2 regions of the Pseudomonas monachiensis genome follow, and region 2 is predicted to be linked to the other one. Evidence: riboswitches for the same ligand, from Rfam matches in the RefSeq annotation. Region 2 holds a riboswitch; the other holds the start of a gene.

Region 1 (7,127 bases), 960 kb from region 2:
TGCCAGGCCAGTTGACCGAGCCGTTGGGGGCTGCATGACGCTTGCCCTGTTTGCCGTGGTCCAGCCGCCCGGCCCGGGGTCTGGCATTCGCCCCCGCGTCGCGGCGAAGGCGAATGCCTAGGGCTTTTTTGGCCAGCTCGGCACTTCACGTCGTGCGCCGACCGCCAGCGCCTGGGCAGGCAACTCGCCCCACTGGCCCTGCCCTTCGCTCGGGTTGGTGTTCTGCGGCGCCGAGGGTTGCGCAGCCTGGGATGGCTGAGGCGCCGGCGGTGAATGCTCGCGACGACGATGGCGCAAGGCAAACTCGGCCACGGCGTCGATATCTTCCTCGGCGATGGCGTTCGCCCCACGCCAGGCGGCGTGCGCCCGGGCGGCGCGCAGCCAGACCAGGTCGGCGCGCAAACCATCGACGCCGGCGGCAAAGCAGCGCTCGGTGATGTGCGCCAGCGCCTGATCGTCGAGGGCAATGTTTGTCAGCGCGTTGCGTGCGTTCTGGCAACGTTCGCGCAAAGACGCCTGCGCGGACTCCCATTCGGCGCAGAAACCTTGCGGATCGCTGTCGAAATCCAGGCGACGGCGGATGATCTGACCGCGCTCGACCGGCGCGGTGTGGCCACCAAGGGCGACATTCAAGCCGAAACGGTCCAGCAATTGCGGACGCAGTTCGCCCTCTTCCGGGTTCATGGTGCCAATCAGCACGAACTTCGCCGAATGCCGATGGGAAATACCGTCACGCTCCACCAGATTGGTGCCGCTGGCGGCCACATCGAGCAGCAGGTCAACGAGGTGATCGGGCAACAGGTTGACCTCGTCGACGTAGAGCACGCCACCGTCAGCCTTGGCCAATACACCGGGGGAAAACTGTGCGCGACCTTCGCCCAGCGCCGCATCGAGATCGAGGGTGCCGACCAGGCGTTCCTCGGTGGCGCCCAGCGGCAAGGTGACGAACTGACCGCTGGCCAGCAGGTCCGCCAGACCACGGGCCAGGGTCGACTTGGCCATGCCCCGCGGGCCTTCGATCAGCACGCCGCCGATTTTCGGGTCGATGGCGGTCAGGTACAGGGCCAGCTTCAAATCGTCGGCGCCGACCACGGCGGAGAGCGGGAAATGCGGGGTGTCGGTCATTGTTTTATCTCGGTCATGGTCGGTGATCTCACTGGCGCCCCAATCCCTGTGGGAGCGAGCTTGCTCGCGATGGCAATTGTTCAGTCGAAAAAAATGTTGCCTGATAGACCGCTATCGCGAGCAAGCTCGCTCCCACAGGTTTAAGCGTGTTAGCCGTCTTCTTCTATATCCAGCAACAGATTTTCCAGCGCCTCGCGGTACTCGCCGGGCTCCTTCCACATCCCCCGTTGTTGCGCCTCGAGCATGCGCTCGGTCATGTCGCGCAAGGCATGGGGGTTGTGTTCACGGACAAAATCCCGGGTGTCCGGGTCGAGCAAGTAGGCATCGGCCAGCAACGCGTACTGGTGATCGTCGATCAACTGCGTCGTGGCATCGAAGGCGAACAGGTTGTCGACCGTCGCGGCCATCTCGAAGGCACCTTTGTAGCCGTGACGCTTGACGCCTTCGAGCCACTTCGGATTGGCCGCCCGGGAGCGGATCACCCGGTTCAGCTCTTCCTTCAGGGTGCGAATCTTCGGCAGGTCCGGCTGGCTGTGGTCGCCATAATAGCTGGCCGCCGCCTCGCCTTTCAGGCTTTCCACCGCCGCGAGCATGCCGCCCTGGAACTGGTAGTAATCGTTGGAGTCGAGCAGATCGTGCTCGCGGTTATCCTGGTTTTGCAGCACCGCCTGTACCTGGCTCAGGCGCTGGCTGAACTGTTCGCGGGCGGCGGTGCCTTCGTCGGACCCGCCGTAAGCGTAGCCGCCCCAGTTGAGGTAGACCTCGGCCAGGTCCTCGCGGCTCTGCCACAGGCGACCGTCGATGGCGCCCTGCACTCCCGCGCCGTAGGCACCGGGTTTGGCCCCGAAAATCCGCCAGCCGGCCTGACGCCGCGCAGCCACTTCATCGAGCCCTGACTGCAGCAAGGCTGCGCGTTCGGCGCGTACCTTGGCCGCCAACGGGTTGAGGTCATCCGGCTCATCGAGGTCGGCCACCGCTTGCACCGCCGCGTCGAACAAGCGAATCAGATTGGCAAAGGCATCGCGGAAGAAACCGGACACGCGCAAGGTCACGTCCACCCGCGGACGGTCGAGCAAACTCAACGGCAGAATCTCGAAATCATCGACCCGCTGGCTGCCGGTGGCCCACACCGGACGCACCCCCATCAGCGCCATGGCCTGGGCGATGTCATCGCCGCCGGTGCGCATGGTCGCGGTGCCCCACACCGACAAACCGAGCTGGCGCAAATGATCGCCATGGTCTTGCAGGTGCCGTTCGAGGATCAGGTTGGCCGACTGGAACCCGATACGCCACGCCGTGGTGGTCGGCAGGTTGCGCACGTCCACCGAATAGAAGTTGCGACCGGTGGGCAGCACGTCCAGGCGACCACGACTCGGCGCGCCGCTGGGACCGGCCGGGACGAAGCGACCGCTCAGGGCATCGAGCAATCCGCGCATTTCCGCCGGACCGCAGGCGTCCAGACGCGGGGCGACCACCTCACGCAGGTTGTCGATGATGGCTTGCACTTCAGTCCAGCCCGCCTTTTGTGGGAGCGGGCTTGTCTCCGGGCGGTGTTCCGACGAATCGGTTGAGCATTCAACATTGATGTCGATTGAGCCACCGCTTTCGCGAGCAAGCCCGCTCCCACAGGGGCTATTCAAAACGTCCGAGATCAGTCGTGTGGCGAATAGCTCGAGGCGTTCGCGGGTATCACCCGCCGTACGCCAGGTCTCTTCGCTGATACCCACAAGAACCTCGGGGCGCGGCCCAGTCCACGGCTCGGCCAAGGCGCAATCCAGTGGATCGAACCCCAGCCCGAAGGCCTTGGCCAGTGCCCGCAGCAGACTCGACTGCGCGCCCCGACCATCGCCCCGTGGAATGCGCAACAACGCCAGCAAGGTGTCGATACGCAAACGCCCGGTGGGCGATTCGCCGAACACATGCAGGCCGTCGCGGATCTGCGACTCCTTCAAGTCGCACAGGTAAGTGTCGAGTCGCGGCAACCAGATCGCCGCGTCGGCATCGCTGTCGAGTTGTTCGTCCAGTTGCAGTTCACGGTCGATGTGGGTGTCGCGCACCAGTTGCAGGATGTCGCGCTGCAACTCTCGGGCACGACGCGGATCGAGCAACTGCGCTTCGTAATACTCGTCGGCCAACAGCTCAAGGTTGCGCAGCGGGCCGTAGGTTTCGGCGCGGGTCAGCGGTGGCATCAGGTGATCGATGATCACGGCCTGGGTGCGCCGCTTGGCTTGGGCGCCCTCGCCCGGGTCGTTGACGATGAACGGATAGATGTTCGGCAGCGGCCCGAGCAACGCATCTGGCCAGCAATGTTCCGACAGCCCGACGCCCTTGCCCGGCAGCCATTCAAGGTTGCCGTGCTTGCCGACGTGGATCACACCGTGGGCGCCATAGGTGTTGCGCAACCAGAAGTAGAACGCCAGGTAGCCATGGGGCGGCACCAGGTCCGGGTCGTGATACACCGCGCTCGGGTCGACCTGATAACCCCGGGCCGGCTGAATGCCGACGAAGGTCAGGCCAAAACGCAGGCCGGCGATCATCATCCGTCCGCTGCGGCACATCGGGTCGCTTTCCGGTGCGCCCCAACGTTCGAGCACCGCCGCACGGTTGGCGTCGGGCAGTGCGTTGAACATCGCCAGATAGTCATCCATTCCCAGGCTTTGCTGGCACGGACGCAGGTCGAGGGTCTCGAGATCGTTGCTGACGCCGCCCAGCAACTGCTGGATCAGCGCGGTGCCACTGTCGGGCAATTGGGCCGGTAACGGATAACCTTCGGCATGCAGCGCCCGCAGGATATTCAGCGCGGCGGCCGGGGTGTCGAGACCGACGCCATTACCGATGCGACCATCGCGGGTCGGGTAATTGGCGAGAATCAAGGCAATGCGTTTTTCCGCATTAGGTACCCGTCCCAGATCGACCCAGCGCCGCGCCAGCTCGGCCACGAAATCCATGCGCTCCGGTTGTGGCCGGTAGCAAACAACATCCGACTGGCTGCGCTCACTGCGCCATGCCAGGTCCTTGAAACTGATCGGGCGGCTGATGATGCGTCCATCCAGCTCAGGCAACGCGATATGCATCGCCAGATCACGAGGGCCAAGTCCCTGTTCGCTGGCGCGCCAACCGGGCTCGTTGTCCTGGGCGCAAATCGCCTGGATCACCGCAATATTGCGGCGAAACGGGCGCAGATGGGGTGCTTCGGGGCTGGACTGGGCGAAACCCGTGGTGTTCAGGATCACCGAGACGCTGGCCTCATCCAGCCAGTCCTCGACCACGCCAAGGCAACCAGGCTCTTTCAGGCTGGCCAGCGCGATCGGCAACGGATTCAACCCCGCCGCCTGCAAGCGCTGGCAAAAAACATCAATGAAAGCGGTGTTCGCCGCCTGCAAATGCGATCGGTAAAACAGCACCGCCGCCACCGGTTGATCGGTGTGCCAGTCGGCTTGCCAGTCGCTCAGTGCAGCGTGGTGTTTGTGCGGATGGTAGATCGCCGTGCGCGGCAGGGTTTGCGGCTCGCCCCAGGTGTAATCACGGGCCAGCCAGCGGTTGGCCAGGCAGCGGAAGAAATCCAGGGCGTTGCCCATGCCGCCCTGGCGCAGAAACTGCCAGAGCCGGTCGCGATCCTCAGCACCGACGGTGCTCAGGTCACTGAGCTCCGGGTCCGGACGATCATCACCCGGCACCAGAATCACCTGCACACCACGCTGCGACAGTTCGACCAGGCGCTCGATGCCGTAACGCCAATAGGCGATGCCGCCGTGCAGCGAAATCAGGATCACCCTGGCGTGACGCAGCACTTCATCGACGTACAAATCGACCGAGGCATGGTTCTGCACCTGCATCGGGTTGGCCAAGCGTACGCTCGGGTAATCGTCGGGCAACTGCTGCGCCGCTTCGGCGAGCAGCGCCAGGCTGGAATCGCCGCTGCACAGGACCACCAGTTCGGCGGGGGTTTGTCCGAGGTCGGCAATGTTGTCATCCGACACGAAACCGCCGGGCTGGGTCCTGAGCAGGTGCATGGGCTTACACGCTGAGCGCGGCGCGCAATTGCGCTTGGAGAACAGCGGCGTCCAGTTCCTGGCCGATCAGCACCAGGCGGGTGACGCGCGCTTCTTCAGCACCCCACTGGCGGTCGAAATGCTTGTCGAAACGCGTGCCCACGCCCTGGATCAGCAGGCGCATCGGCTTGTTCGGAATCGCCGCAAAACCCTTGACCCGCAGGATGCCGTGCTGGACCACCAACTGGGTCAGCGCGTCCAGCAGCAGGCTTTCGTCGGCTTGCGGCAGTTCGATGGAGATCGAATCGAAGGCGTCGTGATCGTGGTCATCATGATCGTCGTCGCCATCGTGATGATGGTCGTGGTGACTGTGACGGCTGTCGATGTGTTCTTCGGAGCCGGCACCCAGGCCGATCAGCACGTCCAGCGGCAGGCGACCACTGCTGGCTTCGATGATTTTCACCGCCGGCGGCAATTCCTCGGCGACTTCCAGGCGCACGCGGGCCAGGTCCGCCGGGTTGATCAGGTCGGCTTTGTTGAGGATCACCAGGTCAGCACTTGCCAGTTGGTCGGCGAACAGTTCGTGCAGCGGCGATTCGTGGTCCAGGTTCGGGTCGAGCTTGCGCTGGGCGTCGACCTGATCCGGGAACGCGGCGAAGGTGCCGGCGGCCACGGCCGGGCTGTCGACCACGGTGATCACTGCATCCACCGTGCAGGCACTGCGGATTTCCGGCCACTGGAAGGCCTGCACCAGCGGCTTTGGCAGCGCCAGACCGGACGTTTCGATGAGAATGTGGTCCAGATCGCCGCGACGGGCCACCAGTTCGCGCATCACCGGGAAGAATTCTTCCTGGACGGTGCAGCACAGGCAGCCGTTGGCCAGCTCATAGACACGGCCGTTGGCTTCTTCTTCGGTGCAACCGATGGAGCACTGCTTGAGGATTTCACCGTCGATGCCCAGCTCGCCAAATTCGTTGACGATCACCGCGATGCGGCGACCCTGGGCGTTATCGAGCATGTGCCGCAGCAGCGTGGTCTTGCCCGAGCCGAGAAAGCCGGTAACGATGGTGACGGGGAGTTTGGCCAGTGTTTTCATCGGATGCCCTATGGCTAATGTGGCGGGCATACGGGACGACGACCGGCAACGCGGACACGCGTGCCTGAAGAGTTCGCCACCGGATCACCCCGCCCGGTTGAAAGTGAGAATCTGTGACGAGGCAGGTCTCCTGGCTGACGGTGTGCCGGCCTTGAGCCTGGCATTCGCTGCGCCTTCCCGCCGGCCTCATGGATTGAGCCTGCAGTGGCGTGGCAACGAACATCACCGTTCACAGTTGCGGGGGCAGCCGCGGCATCGACCGCGTTCCCTTCTTAGCTTCGGCAAATGCCGAAGAACCTCGAAAGCGCAAGGCTACGCATGGTGGGAAGACCGGTCAATCACTGTAGGAGCTGCCGAAGGCTGCGATCCTTTGATTTCCCTTTTAAAAACAAGATCAAAAGATCGTCCGAACGCGGCCCGAGCCTTCGGCAGCTCCTACAAAGAGCCGAGCATCATTCAGTCTCAAGTGAGAACCCTTGCCAATTGACGCCCAACCCCCGCCCATGCTCTCCTACACGCCTTGTTACGGGTGCCCTTCACAGGGTGAAACGGGAAACCGGTGAATCATGTGCTTTACTCTTAAGCCATGTCAGTCCGGTGCTGCCCCCGCAACGGTAAGCGAGCGAAGCGTCAGATCCACTGTGCCACTGCGGCATGGGAAGGTGACGTTTTCAGGTTCAGGCGCAAGCCTTCGCCCCTCGTGAGCCCGGAGACCGGCCCGCAACACAAAGTGACCAGTACGGTCACTGAACCAACAAACCCGCGGTGGGCGGGCGCTGTTCGAAACCTTGCGCGCCTGGTCGCGCGGGTTTTTGCATGCGCTCTTATTCCCCGCTGACAGACCAGAGGGAAACGCCATGTCGATCATCAGCAGCGCCGAACACACAGCCGCGAGCACCACCTCAACCCTGACC
Region 2 (7,127 bases):
CCGCGCACCACGCGCGAGATGATCTCCATGCAAGCGGCGAATGTGGGCAAGGAAGGCTTGCAGACCGGCGACCTGCTGTTCTTCGCCACCAATGGCGGTTCCCAGGTCAGTCATGCCGGCATCTACGTGGGAGAAGGGCGTTTCGTCCACGCGCCGGCCACCGGTGGCACCGTGAAGCTCGACAGCCTGTCCAAGGCGTATTGGCAAAAGGCTTACCTGAGCGCCAAGCGTGTGCTGCAGCCTGAACATTTGGCGCGCAATCCATAACTTCCGGAGCTGGTGGTCATGACTGCTCGCACGCTCAATCTCGACGACGATCTGTACCAATACCTGCTCGATGTTTCCCTGCGCGAAACGCCGCTGCTCAAGCGCTTGCGCGATGAGACCCAGGCGCTGCCGATGGCACGCTGGCAGGTGGCACCCGAGCAGGGGCAGTTTCTAGCTTTGCTGGTAAAGCTGACGGGGGCCAGGCGCTTGCTCGAAGTCGGCACTTTTACCGGCTACAGCGCACTGTGCATGGCGGCGGCATTGCCTGCTGACGGTTCGCTGATTTGCTGTGACATCCCTGGCAACTACAACGCCATTGCACGGCGCTATTGGCAGGAAGCGGGGCTAGCCGAACGGATTGACCTGCGACTGGCCCCGGCGCTGGACACCCTCACCGAACTTGAGCGGCAAGGGCAGGGCGGGCAGTACGACCTGGTGTTCATCGATGCCGACAAGGCCAACTATCCGGCTTATCTGGAACACGCCCTGGGATTGCTACGAGCTGGCGGGCTGGTGGTGTTCGATAACACCCTGTGGAGCGGGCGCGTGCTTGAGGCCAATCCCGAGAGCGCGGACACCCGGGCGATCCAGGCGCTCAACCGGGCGTTGAAGGAAGATGCGCGGGTGGATCTGTCGTTGTTGCCGATTGGTGATGGTTTGACCCTTTGCCGCAAAAGGTAAGCACTGACTCCAATCCAATGTGGGAGCGAGCTTGCTCGCGATGGCGGTGGGTCAGGCAACATCAAAGTTGAATGTGCCGGCCTCATCGTCGGATCGCCGCCCGGAGACAAGCTCGCTCCCACAGGTTCTGAGTTCATCCGGGATGGTGTTACCTGGCAGCCGAAACCCGCCACACCTTGTTCCCCACATCGTCAGCCACCAACAGGTCACCCTGTCGGTCGATCACCACGCCCACCGGGCGGCCCATGGCTTGGTCCTTGTCGTTGAGAAAACCTGTGAGCACTTCAACGGGCTTTCCGGCAGGTTTGCCAGCGCTGAACGGCACGAAAATCACTTTGTAGCCGCTGTGGGGGTTGCGGTTCCATGAGCCGTGCTGCCCGATGAATGCCCCTTGGGTGAAGGGCGGTGGCAGCTTGCTGTTTTCGGCGAAGGTCAGGCCCAGTGATGCCGTGTGCGGGCCGACGGCGTAGTCCGGGGCGATCGCCTTGGCCACCAGGTCGGGGTTTTGCGGCTCAACGCGAATATCGACATGCTGGCCGTAGTAGCTGTACGGCCAGCCATAGAATGCGCCGTCTTTCACCGAAGTGATGTAGTCCGGAACCAGGTCGCTGCCGATTTCATCCCGTTCGTTGACCGCGGTCCACAGCGCGCCACTGAGCGGTTCCCAGGCCATGCCGTTGGGGTTGCGCAGACCGGAGGCGAAGATCCGCTGCTGGCCGGTGGCGCGATCCACTTCCCAGATCGCCGCGCGACCTTCTTCCTTGTCCATACCGTTTTCGGCGACGTTGCTGTTGGAGCCCACGGTGACGTACAACTTGCTGCCATCCATGCTGGCGATGACGTTTTTCGTCCAGTGGTGGTTCAGCGGGCCACCCGGCAGGTCGACCACCTTGATCGGCGGCGACTTGATCTGCGTATCGCCATTTTCATAGTGAAAGCGCAGCAGGCGATCAGTGTCGGCCACATACAGGTCATTACCGACCAGGGTCATGCCGAAGGGCGAGTTGAGGTTCTGCAGAAACACCGTGCGGGTTTCCGCGACGCCATCGTGGTCCTTGTCGCGCAGCAAGGTGATGCGGTTGGCGCTGGGCACCCTGGCCCCGGCGCGGCCCATGACTTTCTTCATGACCCAGCCGCGAATGCCTTTGCCGTCTTCGGGTTTGGGTGGTGCATTGGTTTCCGCCACCAGCACATCGCCATTGGGCAGCACATAAAGCCAGCGGGGGTGATCCAGGTCCTCGGCAAAAGCGGTCACTTGCGTGCCCGTGGCGGCGATGGGTTTCGCACCCTGTGGCCAGCCGATGGCCGGGGCGATGTTCACGGTCGGAACCAGTGTCTTGTTGGGTTCTGGTAGTCGGGGTGATGGGCCGGTGCCATCGGAGACTTGCAGGCGGGAGGTCTCGCCACAAGCGGCGAGCCCTCCGCAGAGCGCGATAACGAGAGCGAGCGGGGGCGTGCGCATGCTGGTCTTCCCTATGAATGCCTTGTTCTAATCATAGAGAAGCATTGTTGTGCGATGGTTCAACCCTCAGCCGCGAGCCTCCTTGAACAGCACCGCAATGCCGGGGTGATAGTTGCCGGCTTCGTTGCGCAACTTGCGATAGGCATAAGGGAAATACCAGGCGACAGCGCAGCTGTGTTCCTTTTGCAGGTCGTCGACCATGTCCTGGAGTTCTTCCGGCGTGGCGCCCTGCTGGGCTTTTTGCGGGGCGACGAACAGGCAGCCGAGTTTCAGGTCGCTGGCGTGGCTCAGGCGCTTCGCATCGCTGGCGATATCGAGCAGGGCCTGGGACAGGTTGAGGCTGTTGACCCTTGGCCAGCGCTGGCTGGTCTGGATGTAGGCGCGGGTTTCGGAGGAGGCCAGGAGCAGGTCGGCGCGGCTGTTGCGTTCGCCTTCTTCTGTCTGCTTGCGGGTGGGCGTCTGTTGCAGCGTGACCATCTCGGCCATCCAGGCGGCGGCGGACAGCAGTCCGAGATTGGCCTTTTCGTCGTGCCAGTACGGTGTGTCGCCATCGCCGCGGACGGCGTTGTAACGGTCGATGCATTCGAACCAGTGTTCGAGCACCGGACGCAGGAATTCCAGCTTTGGATTACTGATGATCATGCCTTGCATGGGCTCACCCTTGTTGTTGTGTTGTGAGATTGTGGCTCTTTGATATCACTGCTGGGAGCGTGGCACAAGATTGACGTCAGTTTATTGATTGATGGCAGTTATTCGGCCGATGGCCTCCCGGCTTTAATTGACGCTCCACCCCCAACCCTCTAACCTTCGCGGCTTGTTTCAGGTGCTCTGTGGCTTGGGTCGACAGAGTGAAACAGGGAAGCCGGTGAGTGGGTCCTTCTGTTGGTCGAAGGCCCGCAATTCCGGCGCTGCCCCCGCAACGGTAAATGAGTGAAAACTGTGTGTGATGCCACTGTGTCGAATCGATGCGGGAAGGCGCACAGTCCGGCCCCGCGCCACTCATGAGCCCGGAGACCGGCCTGATTCATCCAGCGGCATCACGGTGGGCGATGCCAGGCTTTGTTGCCTTCTATTCTTGTGCCTGCCCGCCGTTATTCCTGCCTCAACGGAGAGCTCCCCCATGACTGATACCCCCGATCGTGACGAACGCCACCTGGCGCGCATGCAGCGCAAAAAAGCCGTGATCGACGAGCGCATCGCCAATTCCCCGAACGAGTGTGGCCTGCTGCTGGTGCTGACCGGCAACGGCAAGGGCAAGAGCAGTTCGGCTTTCGGCATGCTTGCCCGCGCCATGGGGCACGGCATGCAATGCGGCGTGGTGCAATTCATCAAGGGCCGCAACAGCACGGGCGAAGAGTTGTTCTTCCGGCGCTTTCCCGAGCAGGTGCGCTTTCATGTGATGGGCGAAGGCTTTACCTGGGAAACCCAGGATCGCCAGCGCGACATCGCCGCCGCCGAAGCCGCCTGGTCGGTGTCGCAGCAATTGCTGCGCGATCCGTCCATCGGCCTGGTGGTGCTCGATGAGCTGAACATCGCCCTCAAGCACGGCTACCTCGATCTCGATCAAGTGCTCAGTGATTTGCAGGCCCGACCACCGATGCAACACGTGGTGGTCACCGGTCGCGCCGCGAAGCCGGAAATGATCGAAATGGCCGACACCGTCACCGAAATGGGCGTGATCAAGCACGCCTTTCAGGCCGGGATCAAAGCGCAGAAAGGCGTCGAGTTGTGAGTCAGCCTCGACACTGTCCGGCAGTACTGATTGCCGCGCCGGCCTCTGGCCAGGGCAAGACCACCGTCACCGCGGCACTGGCCCGATTGCATCGCAATCAGGGGCGCAAGGTCCGTGTGTTCAAGTGCGGCCCCGACTTTCTCGATCCGATGATCCTCGAACGCGCCAGCGGTGCGCCGGTGTATCAGCTGGACATGTGGATGGTCGGCGAGCAGGAGAGTCGCCGGTTGCTGTGGGAAGCCGCCGCTGAAGCCGACCTGATCCTGATCGAAGGCGTCATGGGGCTGTTCGACGGTACGCCGTCGAGCGCCGACCTGGCGCGGCATTTCGGTGTGCCGGTGCTGGGGGTGATCGATGGCACCGCCATGGCCCAGACCTTTGGCGCATTGGCCCTGGGGCTGGCGCGTTATCAGCCGGACTTGCCGTTCGCCGGCGTGCTGGCCAATCGTGTCGGCACGCTGCGCCACGCGCAACTGCTCGAAGGTAGCCTGACTGAAGGTTTGCGCTGGTACGGCGCGCTGTCCCGGGAAACCGGGATCGAATTGCCGAGCCGGCACCTGGGGCTGGTGCAGGCCAGTGAGCTGAACGATCTTGATCTGCGTCTGGATGCGGCCGCCGATGCCCTGGCCAGCAGTTGCGAGGTCGCGCTGCCGCCGGCGGTCGAGTTCGCTGCTCCTGATGTCATTGCGGCCGAACCGCTGCTCGCTGGTGTGCGCATTGCCGTCGCCCGGGATGAAGCCTTTGCGTTCACCTACGGCGCGAGCCTGGATCTGCTGCGGGCGATGGGCGCCGAGTTGTCGTTCTTCTCGCCGATCCGCGACCGAGTGTTGCCGGAGGCGGACAGCCTGTATCTGCCGGGTGGTTACCCGGAACTGCACCATGTTGCGCTGGCGCAAAACACCGCGATGCTCGACGCGATCCGCGCCCATCACCGAGCTGGCAAGCCTTTGCTCGCCGAGTGTGGCGGCATGCTGTACCTGCTCGATTCCCTGACCGATGTCGAGGGCACTCGCGCCGAACTGGTTGGCTTGCTGGCCGGTGATGCGGTCATGCAAAAGCGTCTGGCGGCGCTGGCGTTGCAGGCGGTGGAATTGCCGGAGGGTTCGCTGCGCGGGCACACCTATCACCATTCGCTGACCACCACTGAACTGACGCCGATTGCCCGTGGCTTGAGCCCTAACGGCGGGCGCGGAGCGGAGGCGGTCTACCGTGAAGGGCGGATGACAGCCTCTTATGTGCATTTTTATTTTCCGTCCAATCCCTCGGCGATTGCCGCGTTGTTTGCGCCGGACCTTGAAGCTGCCTTCGCGAGCAAGTCGAATCGTCGCACCGCCGCTCCCACAGGGGATTGCGTTTCTTCAGGCCGGTCACCTTCAAATGTGGGAGCGGGCTTGCTCGCGAAGAGGCCATGAGCGACAACGCATTCTCTGAAGCCGAACGCGCGGCGGTCTATCGTGCCATCGCCGAGCGCCGCGACATGCGCCACTTCAGCGGCGGCACCGTCGAGCCCGAATTGCTGCGGCACCTGCTCGAGGCCGCACACCAGGCACCCAGTGTCGGCCTGATGCAGCCCTGGCGCTTCATTCGCATCAGCGATCGTGCCTTGCGCGGGCAAATCCAGGCCCTGGTGGAAGAAGAGCGCATCCGCACCGCCGAAGCCCTCGGCGAGCGCAGCGATGAGTTCATGAAGCTCAAGGTCGAAGGCATCAACGATTGCGCCGAGGTACTGGTCGCCGCACTGATGGACGACCGTGAGCAGCATATCTTCGGCCGCCGCACGCTACCGGAAATGGACATGGCTTCGTTGTCCTGCGCGATCCAGAACCTGTGGTTGGCGTCCCGCGCCGAAGGGCTGGGCATGGGCTGGGTGTCGCTGTTCGAACCCCGGGCGCTGGCGGACCTGTTGAGGTTGCCTCCTGGTGCCAAGCCGCTGGCGGTGCTGTGCCTGGGACCGGTGAAGGAGTTTTACCCGGCGCCGATGCTGGTGCTCGAAGGCTGGGCACAGGCGCGTCCGCTACATGAATTGCTGTACGAAAATTATTGGGGAGTGAGTCAATGAGTGTGGCGTTGTTGAGCGTCGCCGCGGTTGCGCTGGATGCGCTGCTGGGTGAACCCAAACGCTGGCATCCGCTGGTGGCGTTCGGCCGTTTTGCCGAGCGCATCGAACAACGTTTCAACGGTGGCGGTCGCGGCTGGCGCAGTCATGGCGTCACCGCGTGGGTGATCGCCGTGGTGCCGCTGACGCTGTTGGCCACGGCCTTTTCCTGGGCGCCTTATGTCGGCTGGATCGTCGAGATTCTCGCGCTCTATTGCGCCCTCGGCATGCGCAGCCTCGGTGAGCACGTCGAGCCTGTGGCCAGGGCCCTGCGTGGCGGTGATCTTGATGAAGCACGCAAGCGCGTGAGTTATCTGGTCAGCCGTAAAACCAGTGATCTGGATGAAACCGAAGTCGCCCGTGCCGCTACCGAGTCGGTGCTGGAGAACGGTAGCGATGCGGTATTCGCGGCGTTGTTCTGGTTTGCCGTGGCGGGTGCGCCGGGCGTGGTGCTCTACCGCCTGAGTAATACGCTGGATGCGATGTGGGGTTATCGCAATGAGCGCTTCGAACGCTTCGGCTGGGCGGCGGCGAAGGTCGACGACCTGCTCAATTACATTCCTGCGCGCCTGGTGGCGCTGACTTACGCGCTGCTGGGCAAAACCCGGCTGGCGTTGAAATGCTGGCGCAGCCAGGGCCCGACCTGGGACAGCCCGAACGCCGGCCCGGTGATGGCGGCAGGGGCGGGTGCCCTTGGCGTCGAGTTGGGTGGGGCGGCGATTTATCACGGCGAACTGCATCAGCGTCCGCAGTTGGGCGAAGGTGTGCCGGCGGATGCCGACTCCATCGACCGGGGCTGGCAATTGGTCCAGCGCGGGGTATGGTTGTGGCTGCTGATTCTCTGCCTGGGGGCCGAATTTTATGCTTGAACACGGTGGGCGACTGCGCAA

What was found. A riboswitch is a leader RNA that binds a small molecule or an ion and turns the genes downstream of it on or off. The one in region 2 is predicted to bind cobalamin.
Region 1: linked by a shared signal. The riboswitch ahead of cobW (cobalamin biosynthesis protein CobW) and the one ahead of cobO (cob(I)yrinic acid a,c-diamide adenosyltransferase) in region 2 are both predicted to bind cobalamin.

The regions. Positions count from the first base shown of each region.
Region 1 is NZ_CP178857.1:2,651,417-2,658,543, reverse strand. It holds gene ACMDB8_RS11955 (ATP-binding protein) at 118-1,125, opposite strand; gene cobN (cobaltochelatase subunit CobN) at 1,275-5,138, opposite strand; gene cobW (cobalamin biosynthesis protein CobW) at 5,143-6,213, opposite strand; cobalamin riboswitch at 6,317-6,529, opposite strand; cobalamin riboswitch at 6,724-6,949, shown strand; gene ACMDB8_RS11940 (CbtB domain-containing protein) at 7,071-7,127, shown strand, end outside.
Region 2 is NZ_CP178857.1:1,696,355-1,703,481, forward strand. It holds gene ACMDB8_RS07610 (C40 family peptidase) at 1-267, shown strand, start outside; gene ACMDB8_RS07615 (class I SAM-dependent methyltransferase) at 286-948, shown strand; gene ACMDB8_RS07620 (PQQ-dependent sugar dehydrogenase) at 1,097-2,410, opposite strand; gene ACMDB8_RS07625 (hypothetical protein) at 2,477-3,061, opposite strand; cobalamin riboswitch at 3,215-3,447, shown strand; gene cobO (cob(I)yrinic acid a,c-diamide adenosyltransferase) at 3,531-4,142, shown strand; gene ACMDB8_RS07635 (cobyrinate a,c-diamide synthase) at 4,139-5,554, shown strand; gene bluB (5,6-dimethylbenzimidazole synthase) at 5,551-6,201, shown strand; gene cbiB (adenosylcobinamide-phosphate synthase CbiB) at 6,198-7,106, shown strand; gene cobD (threonine-phosphate decarboxylase CobD) at 7,099-7,127, shown strand, end outside.